DNA from 4 places in the Solibacillus sp. NPDC093137 genome. Region 4 is predicted to be linked to each of the others. Evidence: riboswitches for the same ligand, from Rfam matches in the RefSeq annotation. Region 4 holds a riboswitch; each other region holds the start of a gene.
The links. A riboswitch is a leader RNA that binds a small molecule or an ion and turns the genes downstream of it on or off. The one in region 4 is predicted to bind cobalamin.

Region 1 (4,214 bases), on a different contig from region 4:
AAGTTTTATAAGCCGGACTCTGTACTACCTCGTTTTAGGAGAATATGTTAGCATAGTAAAATAATAACTAAAGGGGGGAGCGGGTATGACACAGAATTCAAAGACGATTTCTGTAAGTATTAGCTTAATCCTAGCTCAAACCGTGTTTATAGGATTTTTAATTAAAAATATACAGCTATATATTAATCAGCCGTCGATCGTTGCAAAATGGCTTGCGGGAATTTCTTTTTTCATATTTTTGTTGCTGTTCATCGTCTCGTTATGGGCGACAATTAAACTTTTAAAAGGAAAAGATACAGGGGGATTGTGATGATTGGATATATTCTAACAGGGTTATTATTAATCTTTGCGACTCGGAAATTTTATAAGCATAGGGCGGTTTTTAAACAGCTTTCAAAAAAAGAATGGCTACAATTTGGCGCAGGTTTTTTATTGGCATGGGCGGGAGCTGTTTTCATCATTATAGGTGGATCCAACATAACGGATAGGATTGAAATCACATGGTTAAAAAACCTTATGGAAATTGGAGTGATTTTGATTGGCTTGGCTTTGGCAGGAATTATTATGAGTAAAGTCTTACCGTATAAAATAAAGGAGTTTTATTTGGGAGATTAGTGAAACGGGGAAAATTGAAATGGATGATATGATTGGATTTGCAGTAGTTGGGATCATTATTGCAGGTTTAACTTATGCTTTAATTAAACAAATTAAAGAGACAAAGCATAGCGGGAACGGCATTGGCAGCCCGCTGTATCGAAAACAATTGGCAAGAAAAAATAAAGTGATGACAGTTGCGTTGATTGGAGTAATAGTATTTTACACATTAAATATCTTGAGCGTTATCGCTTCATCTATTCCGGTATCAAACAGCTTTACTGTACTCGGGACTTTTTTAAGTTTTTTTGTTTACTTTTTTGCAAGGATAATAATGAAACCACAGCTGGGTGATCAGCGTAGGAATTTAAGCCTTTATTAATAGGAGAGTGCTGCGATGAGTAAACGCTTTACAAATTTAGACCAAGATGACCGGCTCGGTACTTTTAAAGATGTCCTGAAATGGCAGCGATCAAAGCAAAAGAAAGTTGTCGATTACGAAGTACCGCAGTGTGAGGAAAAGCAAATTGCGTTTCTAAAAAGTAATCGCACGGAGCAGTCCGTTACGTGGATCGGCCACTCGACCTTTTTAATTCAAAAAGAAGGGCTCAATATTTTAACGGATCCGGTTTGGGCAAATTGGATGGGTGTAGCGAAACGGTTGGCAGAGCCGGGGTTGCGGCTGGATGAATTACCGGACATTGATATTGTCATCATTTCACACTCGCATTACGATCACCTGCACGTACCGACGTTAAAGAAATTGAAAAAACGAAATCCCAACGTATTGTTTCTTATTCCAGAAGGGCTCGGTTATTTAATGAAGCGTCATAAGTTGCATAACTTTATCGAGCTATCATGGTATGACAAGCATGAATCAAGTGCGCTTGAAATTCATTTCGTTCCTGCAAACCATTGGACAAGACGCATGCCTTGGGATACGAATACCTCGCATTGGGGCGGCTTCATATTGCAAACTGCATCGGATGCGCAAAGTATTTATTACGCCGGAGATAGCGGGTATTTTAGAGGCTTCAAAGATATTGGCGAACGCTTCAACATACATACAGCGCTAATGCCAATCGGCGCATATGAGCCGGAATGGTTTATGCATGCCTCCCACGTAACACCGGAAGAAGCGATCCAGGCGTTTTGTGATGTCGGAGCGAAAGTGTTTATTCCGATGCATTACGGTGCCTATATGCTGGCGGATGATACACCGAAAGAAGCGATTGACCGGCTGCATAATCATTGGCAGCGCGCGGATTTGGAAGAGGTGGAACTGAAAACGTTGTCGATTGGGGAGACGTATAGAAGCTGAATGCATAGACCCCTTGACGAGAAGACAGGTTCAAAGTAAAGTAATGTTAAATTCATCAAGCATTAGGTGCCCGTTAAGGGAGAATAGGGAATAAAGTGAAAAGCTTTAGCGTAATCCCAACACTGTATAGAGGAGTTTCATAGCAAAGCCCACTGGATGTCAATCTGGGAAGGGGCTATGAAATCATGAATCTGAGCCAGGAGACCTGCCTAAGTATGCTTACTGTTTATAGACACTGGATATGTCTGTAGTTTATTTGTTATCGAATAAACTGCAGGCTATTTTTATTGTCAAAATTCATTTTAATGGGGGAAACGAAACATGAAATTACTACAGCAAACAATTGAACAAATTCAAGAAATCGACCGACAAATGGAAGACAAAGCACGTCAGTACATAGACTCATTAGCTAAACCGCCTCAAAGCTTAGGGAAGCTCGAATCTTTAGCTATGCAAATTGCTACAATTACCGGTGAGCTTGCGCCGAAAATCGATAACAAAGCGATGATCGTCATGGCTGCAGACCACGGAGTATATGAGGAAGGGGTAACGCCGAACCCGCAAGGTACAACGGTATTCCAAACACTTTCCTTTCCAAAAGGGACGACAGGAATGTGTACGATTGCGAAAATCACGAATGCACAAGTCATTCCGGTAGATATCGGAGTAAAAGAAGACTTACCTCAAGACGCAGGGGTCATTATTAAAAAGGTGAAATACGGGACGGACAATATGGCGAAAGGTCCAGCGATGACCCGAGAAGAAGCGATTCAGGCAATTGAAGTAGGGATTGAAGTCGCAACAGAAGCGATCCAAAACGGTATCAATCTTATCGGTACAGGTGAAATGGGCATCGGGAATACGACGCCAAGTGCTGCGGTGCTTTCGGTACTTCATGGCTGCGATCCGCTGGAAGTAACGGGCTTTGGTGCAGGTGTCGGAGCTGGCGGCATTAAATATAAAGCCGAAGTTATTCGAAAAGCAATTGCATTGAATGAGCCGAATGCGGATGATCCGATTGATGTTGTCGCGAAAGTAGGCGGACTGGAGATTTGCGGGATGGCAGGAATCTTCCTTGCAGCAGCAGCGAACCGTGTGCCGGTCGTAGTTGACGGGTACATTTCAACCGTTTCAGCATTAATCGCCTATAAATTAAATCCGAATGTGAAAGCATATTTGATACCGTCACATTTATCGGAAGAGCCAGGTGCAAAAATTGCGGCCGAGCTTTTAGGACTGGAACCGATGCTGCATATGAATATGCGACTTGGAGAAGGATCGGGTGCTGCATTAGCGTTCCCGATTCTTGATGCGGCTTGTTCGATGATTACGAATATGGTCACGTTGGAAGAAGCGGCAGCGCTTTTAGTAGCCAAGTAGAATAAAAAAAATCATATAATAAAATTCAATAAAAAGGCTACATTAAAAGAAACAATTACTTTAAATGTAGCCTTTTTTCTATAATTAAAGTGTTCCCGGAAAATAAGTACGGCTTTTCAGTCTATTCCATTTATCTTACCAGTAAAATACCAATAAGCGGAACTTTATCGTTTATTTTGCCAAGCAGGGTACGATAAAGAAAGCCCAACCCAATCCTCGTAAATGTAGTGTGCGAGCAAAACATTACAAGTAGTGGATAGAACTTGATTTTATTTTACAGAAAATTCAGTAAAATTCAAGCGATAGTCCTGTCAAATGCGTTTCCTCTGTAATATCCTATATTAATTAAATGTAAAAACATATCCGAACTGTTAATAATACCTAAAAAAGTGCTTTTTTATTCAACCATGGAATAAAGTAAGCGGTAAATAGGGTATGGAAACGTAAGACCAATAAAAAGGAGAGGCGGGAGGGGCATTAAAAGGAACGGGGTGATCACTATTTCTCCGTATGTGAAAGGTCGTTTTTGAATATATTCAAGAAAAGGATGAGGATAATATGAATCAAATTTTCAAAAAAGATGAGTTTATTATTATTCCTTTTTATAAAGGGCGAAAGCAGGAATTTATGGTCGTCAATACGAAGAAGGAATTTAAAAATGGACATACGCACTTAAAGTCATTTAAGATGGCCAAGTATTTGATCAATCTTGCGCGTTGCCAAAAAATCAATTCCGGATTAAGACCATATTTATTAACAAGCCTTACAAGAATATCGGCAGACCGTGAATATATTCAAAAATTAGAAGAGCTTCTAGCTGTGAAAAGAAGTAAAGGGTCAAAAGCTTCCTATTATAATAAAGCAATCTAATTGTACGTAATCACGTCAATAAAAATAGATAGACCGCTTTTTCAAGAAA
Region 2 (4,214 bases), 630 kb from region 4:
TTCATATCCAGCTGTTTCTTAATCGGCACTGCCGAAAAAAACTGCCACGCTAATAAAAAACCGCTCCAACTATTTTTCAACTTGTTTCCTCCTTACTTCCAACGCTGTACAAGCTGAAATTGTACTTCATATGCTTCATCACTATTTTGGACAATCCATTGATGTAGCTCACCCAACAATTTACGATATAAATTTACCTCATCATATTGTGAAGGCAATTCATCCAGCACTTCATTTGATACAACTATTATTGTAGCACCTTGCTTCCGCCAAGTTAGCAATTGCTTTTGCAGCGATTCGATACAATTATCGATATATTCGCTATTTTCATTTTTTTGTTCATATGTATACATTACATTCGAAAGCCATGTTGTCACACATTCAAAAAGCACAACTGCCTCGTTGGAAAGCTGCCCAATCGCTAACGGAACTTTGACTTGCATTTCCACTGTGTTCCAGTTGATGTTCTGAGTTTCACGGTCCTGCTGATGGCGGATTATCCGTTTTTTCATTTCATCATCAAAGGATACGCCTGTCGCGACATAGTAGAGCGTCTTTTTCTCACCTAATTGCCTTGCGTATTTCTCTGCAAAAGCACTTTTACCGCTGCGTACACCACCGGTTATAAAAATCAATGGTATCCCTCCTTAAACATTGTAAAAAGAACATGCCTAAACTAAGGCATGCCCTTCTATTCTATACTTATTTAAACAGTTCCGGATATACTGATTGTGCCATAATTTCAACTGCTTCACCAATACGCGGTCCAGGACGGGACATAATATCTCCATCGACTAAATAAACTGCCTGTTCTGTGACTGCCTGTATTTTATCCCAGCCTGTCCGTCCTAGAATCTCATCAATTGCATTTTCCATATATGTTGCTGGCGTAATAATAATTTCTGGATTACGAGTGATGACATCTTCTTCCGTTACACTAATCCAACTCGACTGATCAGCAAAAATATTTTCAACATTCGCATAGTTCATTATTTCCTGCTGGAACGTGCTGCTGCCGGTAGTCCAAAGAGCCGGAGCTGGTGACACTTCATAATATGCTTTTTTCTTCGTATCAAGTGTCGCTGTTTTTTCCTGTACTGTATCAATTTGTTCCCTAATGTCGGCTACAACTTCTTCCCCTTTATGTTCGACACCCATTACTTCCGACAGCTGGATAATATCCGAATACACATCATCAAATGTCTCCGCAGAAGCAATTACAAACACTTTAAGACCTGCATCCTCCAATTGGGTAATTTGTGCTTCCTCCCCGATTGTATACGCTACAACTACATCCGGATCTAATTCCAGAATTCGCTCTGCATTGATAACTGTAGAAGTCGACACTCGTTCAATTTTTTGTGCTGCTTCCGGATATGTATCATATTCTGTTGCGCCGATAATTTGTTCTCCGACACCCAGCTCAAACAAAATCTCTGTATTGCTTGGTTGCAGAGAAATAATTGTTTCCGGTACTTCATCGAATGTCACTTCAACACCACGGTCATCTATAACCGTGTAGGGTACACCATTATTTTTCGATTCAGCCTGCTCTTCTTTTTCTGCTTTGCCACCTGTTTTTTCCTCATCTGATCCACATGCTGCCAGTAATAATGTTGCTGCTAAAGCAACGACCCATTTGTTATTAAATTTCATTTGTTGTAACTCCTTTTTTCTTTTTCGATGGATAGGATTTTGAGATAAATGGAATTTCCTCTTGTTGATGTTGCTGATTCATATAGACCGCCATGACAAAAAATACATTGGCAAGCAGCCCTAGAAAATCAAACAGAATTTCATCCACTTCTCTTTCTTCGCTCACTTTATGTAATGCCCTGTAAGACTTTTTCGCCTCGCTGCGGCAAATGTGCAGTCTCGCTGCACTTTCGATTCCTTGTGGCAGTACAAACTGCTGAATCGCTTCTCCAACTTCACCTACATAAAAATCGTAGCGGTCGCTTAGCCATTGCAAATCCTCAGATGTAATGGCCAATTTGCCGCGGACCGAACCATTTGCATGATAGGCTAATGGTTGAATCCTCCTCAAATCCTCCAAGACGACTTGACCGGATGCATCATCGACTAATGTCGGAAAAACGGTACCGATTCGTGTTGTTAAAGAATCAGTGCGGATTTCATAATCGACACAGCTTTGCTTTTCCCGCATAAACGGATAGCAGGAAAAACGGATATCCTTTTTCATAAAAATTCTCCTCACTTCATGTAATGCCTCACCGAAAATATTGAGTGTACGAAAAAAAAGCCACCCATGAGAAAATGGATGGCTTCAAAAATCAAACAAGAATGCAAAATGTTGCTTATTCAATCAGTGACTGCCGTACATTCTCTTTAATTCCGAAGAGGGATGTTACGATAAGAAAAAGATTGGTCTCCTGGCTCTGCGTTTCACTTTACTCATAAGTACCTTCCCGCTATATTAGCAGTGGTCTCACACTTATTTTCATCAACGCTTACAGTTACGGATATAGCTTCGGATTTGCACCGAATTCCCATTTATGCATAATGCATCTTTTTCCTGCAAATTTATTCAATTTGTCTTAATCACTTTAGCATATAAAAAAAATTATGCAAATAAATATTTACTACAGCTACCTACAAACATTCCGGACATTTCCCGTAAATCTCAAATTTATGGGCCTCCACAGCATAACCCGGCAGTTTTTCACCAAGCATTTCCATCGGGCAAACAGACAGTTCTTTTACTTTCCCGCAATCACGGCAAATAAAATGGTGGTGATGGTGATCCGACTCACAATGCATACGGAAATTACGCTCACCGTTTAATTCTGTTTCTTCTAAAATATCAAGCTCCACAAAAGTAGCCAAGTTACGGTAAATTGTATCGAAACTCATTCCAGGGAAATCTTTTTTCAATACCGATAACAAATCACGGGCAGTCAAATATTTTTCTGTAGCTGCAAACATACCCAAAATCAACTCTCGTTTATCCGTCTTTTTATAGCCATTTTCCTTTAATATTTCCCACGCGCGCGCTGCATTCACAGTACTTTTTCCCCTTCCGATTTAATAGTTAATTTCAACACAATCTTCTTAATTAAAATTACTGACAGCAAGATTAAAATGGATGTGACAACAATTGTTCCACCTGGTGCCAAGTTTAAGTAAAAGGCAGAAACGAGTCCAATCACTACGGCCAGCTCTCCAAATACAATCGCTAAAATGATTGCTTCTTTAAAGCCGCGAGCTAATCGCATCGCTGCTGCTACCGGTAATGTCATTAAGCTTGAAACAAGCAAAATTCCGACAATACGCATACTTGCTGCGATTACGAGTGCGACAACAACCATAAAGATTAGATGAATCCATTTCGCGGGTAAACCGCTCGCTTTCGCATATTCTTCATCGAACGACAATACGAAAAGTTCTTTAAAAAATAGTATTAAAAATAATACAACTATGACTGCAATTGCCAGTACAACATATAAATCCTGGCGTGATACAGCAGATACAGAGCCGAATAAATAACTCATTAAATCTGCATTAAATCCGCTTGCAAGTGAAATAAAAATGGCACTCACACCGATTCCACCCGACATAATAATCGGAATCGCAAGTTCTTCATAATGTTTATATAGTCTACGTAATCGTTCAATTAAAATCGAACCACTTACAGATGCGACAATCCCTAGATAAATCGGGTTCAGCAATGCCAGTGCTGCAAACGATTGGCTCAAATACAGGCTCCCTGCAATCCCCGCCAAAGTGACATGCGACAGTGCATCTGCAATAAGAGATAAACGTCTTACTACGATAAATACACCTAATAGTGGTGCGATTACTCCAATAACAAGCCCTGAGAAAAAGGCGTTTTGTAAAAATTCATAGTTTAATATAGCTTCAATCATAACGGCCTGCTCCTCTTAATGAATCTTTCGAACAGAGTGGCCGTTCCAGCTAGCAATCTGTTCTTCCGAAATCGTATCAAAATCATTTTTGTATCCGTGAAAATGGATCGACTGATTTAAGCATGCGACATGACTGACACGATCCGAAACCGTGTCCACATCGTGTGTAACTAAAATCATTGTCATATTGTGATGCTTATTTAAATGTGCGAGCATATCATAGAATGCCTGCACATTTTCGCGGTCAATTCCGACTGTCGGTTCATCCAAAATAAGGAGCTTCGGATCGGACACTAATGCACGTGCGATGAAAACACGCTGCTGCTG
Region 3 (4,214 bases), 1.4 Mb from region 4:
AGCCCTTCTTTTAATGCAGGCTCATCAACTTGAATAATATTGATTCCTGCTTTTTCAAGCGCATATACTTCTTCCCTTAATGCCAGGGCGATTTGATAAGCAACTTCCGAGCGGTTCAAATCATTTCGCACAAATGACCAGTTCAATATTGTAACGGGTCCTGTCAGCATCCCTTTGACCGGCTTATCCGTAAGTGATTGTGCGGCACTTACTTCCCTTACCGTCATCGGTTCCGTCCATTCAACATCTCCGTAAATAATAGGCGGTTTAACACAACGTGAACCATAAGAAACAACCCAGCCATTATTCGTAAACGCAAAGCCATCCAATTTTTCACCAAAAAATTCGACCATATCTGTACGTTCAAATTCTCCATGAACAAAAACATCAAGACCAAGCTGCTCCTGAATCGCAATCCATCGTGCTGTTTCGTTTGCATTAAATGCTTCGTACTCCGCTGTTGTAATTTCCCCTTTACGCCACAAACTGCGATTTTTCTTAACTTCAGCCGATTGCGGGAAACTCCCGATTGTTGTTGTCGGGTAATCCGGCAACTGTAAAAAGGCACGCTGCAGTTTACTGCGCTTGTTGTAGTTATCTGCTCGTTTAAAAGCTTCCTGTGTTAGTGCGTTCACCTTGTCATGTACAGCTTGTTTCCGTCTTGATTTATGCTGCGCCAATGTGCGGATTGCTTTTTGACTTTCTAAAATTGCATGTTGATAAGGACCTTCCAACTGAAGTATTTTTCCTTTAATCATTTGCAGTTCCTTTATTTTTTCATCGGCGAATGCTAAGACGTTTTGCAGCTCAGGTACAACCCCTTTTTCTCCTGCTGTTGTAACAGGCACATGCTGGAGGCTGCACGATGTTTGTAGATGGATAGGTGAATATGGTACGTAGGAACGAATTTCCGCTACTAGTGCCAACTGCTTCTGCAATTCGGCTCTCCATATGTCACGTCCATTAATAATTCCTGCATATAGAACTTTATCTTTTGGGAAAGTAAATTTTTTTAACGATGCTATATTTTCAATTTTTCCATGAACAAAGTCCAGTCCAAAGCCATCGACTGGCAAATTAATCATTGTTTCATAGTCGGATAACGCTTCAAAATAAGATGTGCAGATCGTTTCAACTGTAAGTCCTTTTAATACTTGATGATAGAAATGCTGAACTAATGCAATATCTTCGGAAGTAAGGTCTTTTGTAAGGCTTGGTTCTTCAAGCTGGATTGTCGTTGCACCACTTGCTTCTAACGACTGAAGCAACTCTTTATACACAATCACCAGCTGCTGAATATAGTGTTGTTTTTGTTCTTGGCCAACACCTTTTGTCAGTTTATAAAATGTAAATGGACCAATAATTGTCACACGAGGGGACATGCCGAATGCTTCGATTGCCTCCTGGATATATTGCGCGTAAACATTGTGCTGCAATGCGAGTTGTTGTCCCTCATATTCCGGTACAATATAGTGATAATTCGTGTTGAACCATTTCGTCATTTCACATGCCACCACATTTTCAGCTCCACGGGCCATTGCAAAGTATGCCGTAAAATTATGCTGCAAAGAAAGATAATCATAACGCGATGGAACCATATTGAACATTACAGCCATGTCCAGCATACGGTCATAGTATGTAAAATCACCTACTGTTAAAATATCCAGCCCTAAATCTTTTTGTTGATATAGCTGAGCAAGGCGTAAGTTTTTCATTTCCTGTTCATAGCATTGCAAAGTCAGTTGTTCTTTCCAAAATGCCTCTGTCACACGTTTCCATTCACGATTTTGTCCAATATACGGGTAACCAATTACTGCTGTTTTCATAAACAATTCCTCCTTAAATTTGTTACATAAAAACCAAAACCCCTCTTTCTAAGTGAAAGAGGGGTGTGAATGTTTAAGAGATTGACAAAAGAAACCTTTGTAAACTCAAAGGTTGTTGTCTCACTATCGCACAAAATCACCACCTATTTCCACGTAGGTATTGGCGTGTACTAGTTTCCGGCAGGTCTCCTGGCTCATCATCAACGTTCTTGTGATCCTTCCCATCAATAGACAGTGGTTGAATATCACGAACTCCGATTTACAGTTGCGGGACAGCACCAGACTTTCACTGGTTTCCCTTTTCAGCTTGTTCTCACAAGCACCGTAACTTACACAGTATGTAATTTTGTATACTATATCACAGAATTTGAGTTTTGAAAATTCTTTTTATTTATTGCTTTATCAATATAATGGTTGAAACAATTTGGGTTGATGCATTGTGCTTTTTATTAGAAGGAATTTATTTATTTTAGCACTTTTGCAGGTGATATTAGAAAATTTGGCGTGCTTATTTGCTAATCAAGAACTGATATTAGCATATCAAGCATATCCAGTTCCTTTGTTAGAAGATCCGCAACTTATTAGAAAATTTGTAGTTTTATTAGCACAATTTCAATTTTATTAGAAAAGCCCTCACTCCACAAAAAAACTTGCTTAAAAAGCAGCTACACTTTTTTCGCAAGTTAATCTTACATTTCACTATTATTTTAGACGCTCGTCAATGAGTGCCTCCATATCACTAGCAATCGTTTCATATGGAACACCATCTTCTCCTGTGCCATAACCTGAATAGTTTTTCACGGCAATTCCTTTTTCATCTACTAGGAAAAATGTATCAGCGTGGATAACTTGGTCGTTTCCTTCAATTGACTGAACAGGTGTTTTAAATGAGTTTCTGCCAAACTGCTCGATAAATTTTTGATCGTACCCTGTCAGCATATGCCATTTTGATTCATCTACCGGTTTATGGCGCGATAAATATTCTGTTAAACGCTCCGGTGTGTCGTAGTCCGGATCTACTGAAAACGCGACAATTTTATAATCTTCCAGCCCTTTTTTCTCAAGGTGATCTTGTACTCGGGTCATATTCATTGTCATTGGCGAGCAAATGGTTGTACAGCTTGTGAAGATGAACATTGCCAGCCATGGTTCCCCTTTTAGGCTTTCCAGTGTCACTTCTTTGTTACGGTGATCGGTCATCGTAAACCCGCTAATTTCAAAGTTGGTCGTCGGTTTAAACTGATAATTGCTGCATGCAGTGAGAACTGTTGCTGCCAAGAGCATAAGTGCGAATACTATTTTTTTCGTTTTCATTTCTCTCTCTCCACTCTTTGAACATTACTCTCATCTTACCCAATATTTAGTATATTCTCAATAGTTATCGGAAGAAAGGAAGTGTGTCAACATTGTGAAGAGTTTTTCATGCTCTGTCTGCAGGATGATGTAATGATACGAGTGCTGTATGAATCGCTTCAAGTTTTGTTTCTATCCGATACAGTAAATAAAAAGAAATAAAGATCGGAAATGTTACTTCCTGAAGAATTGCTATCCACTGCTCCATTAAAATCCCTCCTTTTTTCATTTGAAAAGGCCGGCAAAGCATCACACTTCACCGGCCTTGCTTTTAGCTATTCAGTTCGATTGCTGTGACATTACGTTCAACGATGCGAGCTGATTTTTTCACATTGTACAAAAATCCGTCCTTCGAAAACACTGCCTGATCAATAATTGTTTGCATCGCAGCATTCACTTCAGCCTCCGTTAAATTCGGCTTCGGATCATTAATATTAATCGTCATCGTATCCCCTGCAATGTTGGCAAATGTTAATTGTAAAACTTGTGCCATGTGATCACCTCCAATTCATGATAATGTTAATTAAGCGGTAATACTGTCTTTTTGCGTTTTCACAGATTCAATATAATTGTAATCTGTTAAGCCGACGATTGTTGTTGCAACAGTGTATAGTTGCTGAGCTGTCGCATTTCTTTCCAAGTTACGGAATGTGGAACTTTTAATAATCGGCTCATTAAATTCATCAAGGCCTGTCTGATAAAATACTGTCAATGTTGCAGATAAAAATCCGAATTCGTTCATGTTTATCACCTCCTTGCCCTATATATGTCATGATTTACCGAAAAAAGGGACAATGACGATGAAAAATTTTACAAAACCTTATATAATAGACAATAATGAGGTTTATCACCAGTAGTTTAGTAGAAGGAATTTCATAAACAATATTTAGTAATGAGGTGAACATTGTGGGCTTAGATGGCTGGTTTTTATGGTTTATTTTATTTTGGGTTGTAGTATTGATTTCGCTTATGGGGATTGGCGGCTTTTTTATGTTCCGCAAGTTTTTGAAGGCCCTGCCGAAACAGGACGGAAAA
Region 4 (4,214 bases):
ACCAAGAATCCCGAGAATTCTTCCTTTTTCCACGTGAAACGTCATATTTTTTATAATCGTTTTCCCGCCGTAACCACCTGATAAGTTATTTACTTTTAACATTATGCAACAACCTTTCTACGTTGCTTGAAGAAAATATAGGCAAAGACAGGCGCGCCGATAAAGGAAGTAATAACACCAATCGGCAGTTCGATAGGGGCTATAATTGTACGCGATACTAAGTCACAAATGACGAGCAGGCTTGCACCGTTCAAAAACGACAATGTCAATAAATGTCGATGGTCTGCTCCGATCAGCAGGCGTATCATATGAGGTACTACTAACCCTACAAATCCAATTGTCCCGGATGCAGCAACAGCCGCTCCTGTTAAAATGGAACCGCCCGCCAAAATCATATACTTGCTGCGCTTAACATTTACCCCTAAATACTGGGCACGCTCTTCTCCATAAATCATCGCATTCAGTTCACGTCGAGTTAGCCAAATAATCACCGTACCGATCACCATAAATGGCAGGACCATCTGGACATATGGCCACCCTCGCATCGACACACTTCCAAGAAGCCATCCGATAATTTCTCTTAGCTGTTCACCTGTAAGTGCAACCATTAAGGAAATGCAGGACCCCAAAAACGAACTGAAAATAATCCCCGTCAAAATCAGTGTTTCCATTTTCATCGAACGGTCCACTAGTCGGGCAAATGTCAGGACGATGATCATCGTACATGCGGCCCCGGCCATACTGAATACAGGCAATGTGAAGACACCGAGCACTGGTATTGAAATCCCTAAAAAGATTGTCATGACTGCACCTACAGAGGCTCCTGATGAAATTCCTAATGTATACGGATCTGCCAAAGGGTTTTTAAGTAACCCTTGAAATGCTGCTCCAGCTATCGCTAATGATGCCCCGATTAATGCGGCTAAAATGACGCGGGGCATTCGGATTTTCCATAAAATACTGTATGCAACCGGATCTGTCGTTTTATCCCATAAAGTTGAGAACGGAATATTAACAGACCCGAATGAAATGCCGATCCAAATACTGCTTAAAAGTAATCCAATCGATAGTGCATAGGCGATTGAATATTTTTTATTCATTAAATACCTCTGGATAAATCGCCGCACCAATTGATTCAATACCTTCCACAATACGCGGACCTTGTCGACTTGTCGTATCGCCATCAACTAATTTCACATTGCCTTTTTTTACTGCATCCATTTCGGCATATGCATCGTTTTTCTCGATTGCCGCCATGTCGCTTTCATACGTTACTAAAATAACGTCCGGATTGCTGTTTACGAATTGCTCTGAGCTGTACATCGGCCACCCTAGTTCAGGAACAGCATTTTCTGCATTTAACACGTCCAGCATTTCACTGATGAATGTCTCTTCGCCTGCTGCATAAAGGTCCGGATCTGTACCAACAACGATGAACACGGACTTTTCTTCCAGGTCGGCTACTTTCACTTCAATTTCTTCGATGCCTTCTTTGATTGATGCAATCATTTTTTTGGCTGCTTGTTCTTTATTTGTCAGCTGCCCGATTTGTTCAATCGTTTCGTACGTTTCTTCAAATGTTTTCGCATCTTTTACAACGAATACTGGAATTCCTACTGATTCAAGCTGCGCAATTGCCTGTTCATTGAAGCTGTACATTCCGGATTCATGTGCTAAGACTAAATCGGGTTGCAGACCGATTATTTGTTCTAAATTGAACTCCATGCCGCCAACTGATTCTTTAGATAATGCTTCTTCAGGATATGTATCATTGTCGTTCACAGCGATAATTTCATCGTTTAACCCTAGTCCGAATAAAATTTCCGTATTGGATGGAGCCAATGTAATAATGCGCTCTGGTGCTTTTTCAAGCGTGATTTCTTTGTCCAAGGCATCTTTTATAGTTACCGGGAATTGTGCTGCTTCAGTTACTTCTGTATTGCCTTTTGCTGATTGTTCATCTGTTGCTTTTTCCGAGTTGCATGCCGCCAATGTTAATGTAAGTAATGCTGCGGAAGATAACAGTTGCCATTTTTTCAAAATAATAACCTCCAAAAATTTCGTTGTATAATTTTCTACAAAAATAAAAAGCTTCCTACTAAAAATGAAGGAAGCTTTACGTATGCAAATAAAATTCAATGGAAAAAGAATTTATCCGCCACATCCTATCCTCGTAGGTTTATTTTAGGGCATTATAAAGGCAGGTCTCCTGGCTTATGCATAACGTTGATAAGCGCCTTCCCGAAAGTTTTTCAGTGGCATGCTGCTCTCAACTAGCATTTACAGTGGCGGGACCGCATCGGAATTGCACCGATTTCCCTTTTACTCCTTACTCTATCAGTGAGCAAGAACCTTTATCGTCCATATAAAATTAATAGCTCTATTATAGCTGATATTCAGAAAAATGTGTGCTCAATCGCCAAAGTTTCAGATAATTCTTCTTATTCCGCTGAAATTATGAATAAAAGAACTGCTCACCCCTTTGCTTTTAAGCTTTTTCAATTGCCGTTTCAGCTAAACGTTTAATCGTAATGTCATCCATTGGCGGATTGTGCAGACCTGCACGGACATCACGGTAATAGCGTTGAAGCGGATTTGATCTTTGCAGGCTTTTTGCCCCAACTAGACGCATCGCTTTATCTACAACTTCGATTGCTGTATTTGTCACGACATGTTTCGCAATATTGATTTCATTAACTAATGTCGACTTTTTAATCGGATCATTATAAAGCCCCGCAACACCGTAAATTGTAAAGCGTGCTTTCGTCAACGCCAAATCCATTTCTCCGATCAGCGTTTGGACGTTTGGCAACTGGGCAATTGTTCCTTGAATACTGTTCGGGGAATGACTATTCGCAAAGTCGACCGCGTAATCGCGGGCAGCCTGGGCAATCCCTAAATAAGTTGCCGGGATGAGGAGCAGCCAGCCGTTCAGCTTAAATCCGGTTGAATAGTTCGGGATTTCCACTAAGTTTGTTTGATCAACACGTACATTATCAAGTACTAAATCATCGCTTCCCGTACCGCGCATTGACGCAACGTCCCACGTATTTTCGACCGATACCCCTTCGGCCGATTTCGGAACGAGGAAAAATCCTAAATGACCCTCATCTTCAATCCATGCAGACACTAAAAAATAATCGAGGTCCGGTGCACCGCTCGTATAGTTTTTACGTCCATTAATTACATAATAATCACCATCACGTTTTGCTGAAGTCCCCGGACGACCCCCACGAACCGGGCTTCCCATCGCAAACTCACTTACCGCGCGATTGACTGTCGCGCCATTTGCGATCTCTTTGCCAAACCAGTCGAGCTTTTGTTCATCCCAGTAGCGATTTTCAAATATTTCGCCTACATTTTGAATTGTCCACGATACAGCCAGCCCCGTGCTTCCGCAATAGCTCGCCAAAGTTTCCTGCAGTAGTAGCGCATCATATACTGTAAAGCCATCTCCGCCATATTCCTTTGGCAATGTTATTTTTGTATAGCCGATTTCTCTCAGCTTCCGGAAATTTTCAAATGGAAATGTCGCTTGTTCATCTGTTTGCTGAGCATGTTCTTTCACGCTCTCTGCTATTGTTTCGAGCTTTTTCAGCCATTGTTGCTGCTCGTCTGTTTGAATAAATAATTCCTTGCTCATGAAAAGCACCACCTCATATTTATTGTCCTGTATATAGAAGTCAAATTTAATAGTACGTTTCGGGAAATTACAAGTCAATAGATATCCCCAGTCCCCTTATAGGGATTCCATGCGGTCTATTTTCACGACAATTGAAAGTTTTGCCGGTGAAAGTGGAACGTTTGCGGAAAAAAGGAGAACCTATTCGCCATAATGTGAAAAGTTACGACGCGAAAGGCGAACTGTTGCATCTAAAGTAGAACGAATCGCTTTTCAAATAGAACAACGGCAATTTCAAATAAAAAGCACTCTATTCCCTTAAATAGAAATAGAGTGCTTTAAAAAGTTAAATTACATTTTTTCCGGTGCGCTTACGCCGATTAGTTTCAGTGCATTCGCTAATGTAGTTTTTACTGCTGTGATCAATGCTAAACGAGCTTCTGTCAGCTCTTTATTATCTTGGTTCAATACTTTTTCTGCATTGTAGAAGCTATGGAATGCAGCAGCCAAGTCTTGAATATAGTTTGCGATACGGTGTGGTGTGCGGTGTTTCGCTGCATCTGCCACGATTTGCGGGAATGCGCCGACTTTT

Region 1: another riboswitch for cobalamin. It lies ahead of cobT (nicotinate-nucleotide--dimethylbenzimidazole phosphoribosyltransferase); the one in region 4 lies ahead of ACQKN3_RS11270 (ABC transporter substrate-binding protein).
Region 2: another riboswitch for cobalamin. It lies ahead of ACQKN3_RS08400 (hypothetical protein); the one in region 4 lies ahead of ACQKN3_RS11270 (ABC transporter substrate-binding protein).
Region 3: another riboswitch for cobalamin. It lies ahead of metE (5-methyltetrahydropteroyltriglutamate--homocysteine S-methyltransferase); the one in region 4 lies ahead of ACQKN3_RS11270 (ABC transporter substrate-binding protein).

The regions. Positions count from the first base shown of each region.
Region 1 is NZ_JBNNVH010000003.1:12,502-16,715, forward strand. Features, by position in the region: gene ACQKN3_RS13075 (hypothetical protein) at 86-310, shown strand; gene ACQKN3_RS13080 (hypothetical protein) at 310-615, shown strand; gene ACQKN3_RS13085 (4-aminobutyrate aminotransferase) at 635-976, shown strand; gene ACQKN3_RS13090 (MBL fold metallo-hydrolase) at 992-1,915, shown strand; cobalamin riboswitch at 1,963-2,142, shown strand; gene cobT (nicotinate-nucleotide--dimethylbenzimidazole phosphoribosyltransferase) at 2,237-3,295, shown strand; gene ACQKN3_RS13100 (hypothetical protein) at 3,854-4,165, shown strand.
Region 2 is NZ_JBNNVH010000001.1:1,627,275-1,631,488, forward strand. Features, by position in the region: gene cobS (adenosylcobinamide-GDP ribazoletransferase) at 1-80, opposite strand, end outside; gene ACQKN3_RS08390 (bifunctional adenosylcobinamide kinase/adenosylcobinamide-phosphate guanylyltransferase) at 93-635, opposite strand; gene ACQKN3_RS08395 (ABC transporter substrate-binding protein) at 703-1,656, opposite strand; gene ACQKN3_RS08400 (hypothetical protein) at 1,646-2,203, opposite strand; cobalamin riboswitch at 2,367-2,548, opposite strand; gene ACQKN3_RS08405 (Fur family transcriptional regulator) at 2,614-3,024, opposite strand; gene ACQKN3_RS08410 (metal ABC transporter permease) at 3,021-3,887, opposite strand; gene ACQKN3_RS08415 (metal ABC transporter ATP-binding protein) at 3,903-4,214, opposite strand, start outside.
Region 3 is NZ_JBNNVH010000001.1:832,346-836,559, reverse strand. Features, by position in the region: gene metE (5-methyltetrahydropteroyltriglutamate--homocysteine S-methyltransferase) at 1-1,826, opposite strand, end outside; cobalamin riboswitch at 1,989-2,168, opposite strand; gene ACQKN3_RS04340 (SCO family protein) at 2,529-3,140, opposite strand; gene ACQKN3_RS04335 (YvrJ family protein) at 3,247-3,387, opposite strand; gene ACQKN3_RS04330 (DUF2922 domain-containing protein) at 3,451-3,672, opposite strand; gene ACQKN3_RS04325 (DUF1659 domain-containing protein) at 3,703-3,921, opposite strand; gene ACQKN3_RS04320 (DUF2621 domain-containing protein) at 4,086-4,214, shown strand, end outside.
Region 4 is NZ_JBNNVH010000001.1:2,254,470-2,258,683, forward strand. Features, by position in the region: gene ACQKN3_RS11260 (adenosylcobinamide amidohydrolase) at 1-102, opposite strand, end outside; gene ACQKN3_RS11265 (FecCD family ABC transporter permease) at 102-1,100, opposite strand; gene ACQKN3_RS11270 (ABC transporter substrate-binding protein) at 1,093-2,040, opposite strand; cobalamin riboswitch at 2,183-2,371, opposite strand; gene ACQKN3_RS11275 (acyl-CoA dehydrogenase family protein) at 2,489-3,643, opposite strand; gene argS (arginine--tRNA ligase) at 3,974-4,214, opposite strand, start outside.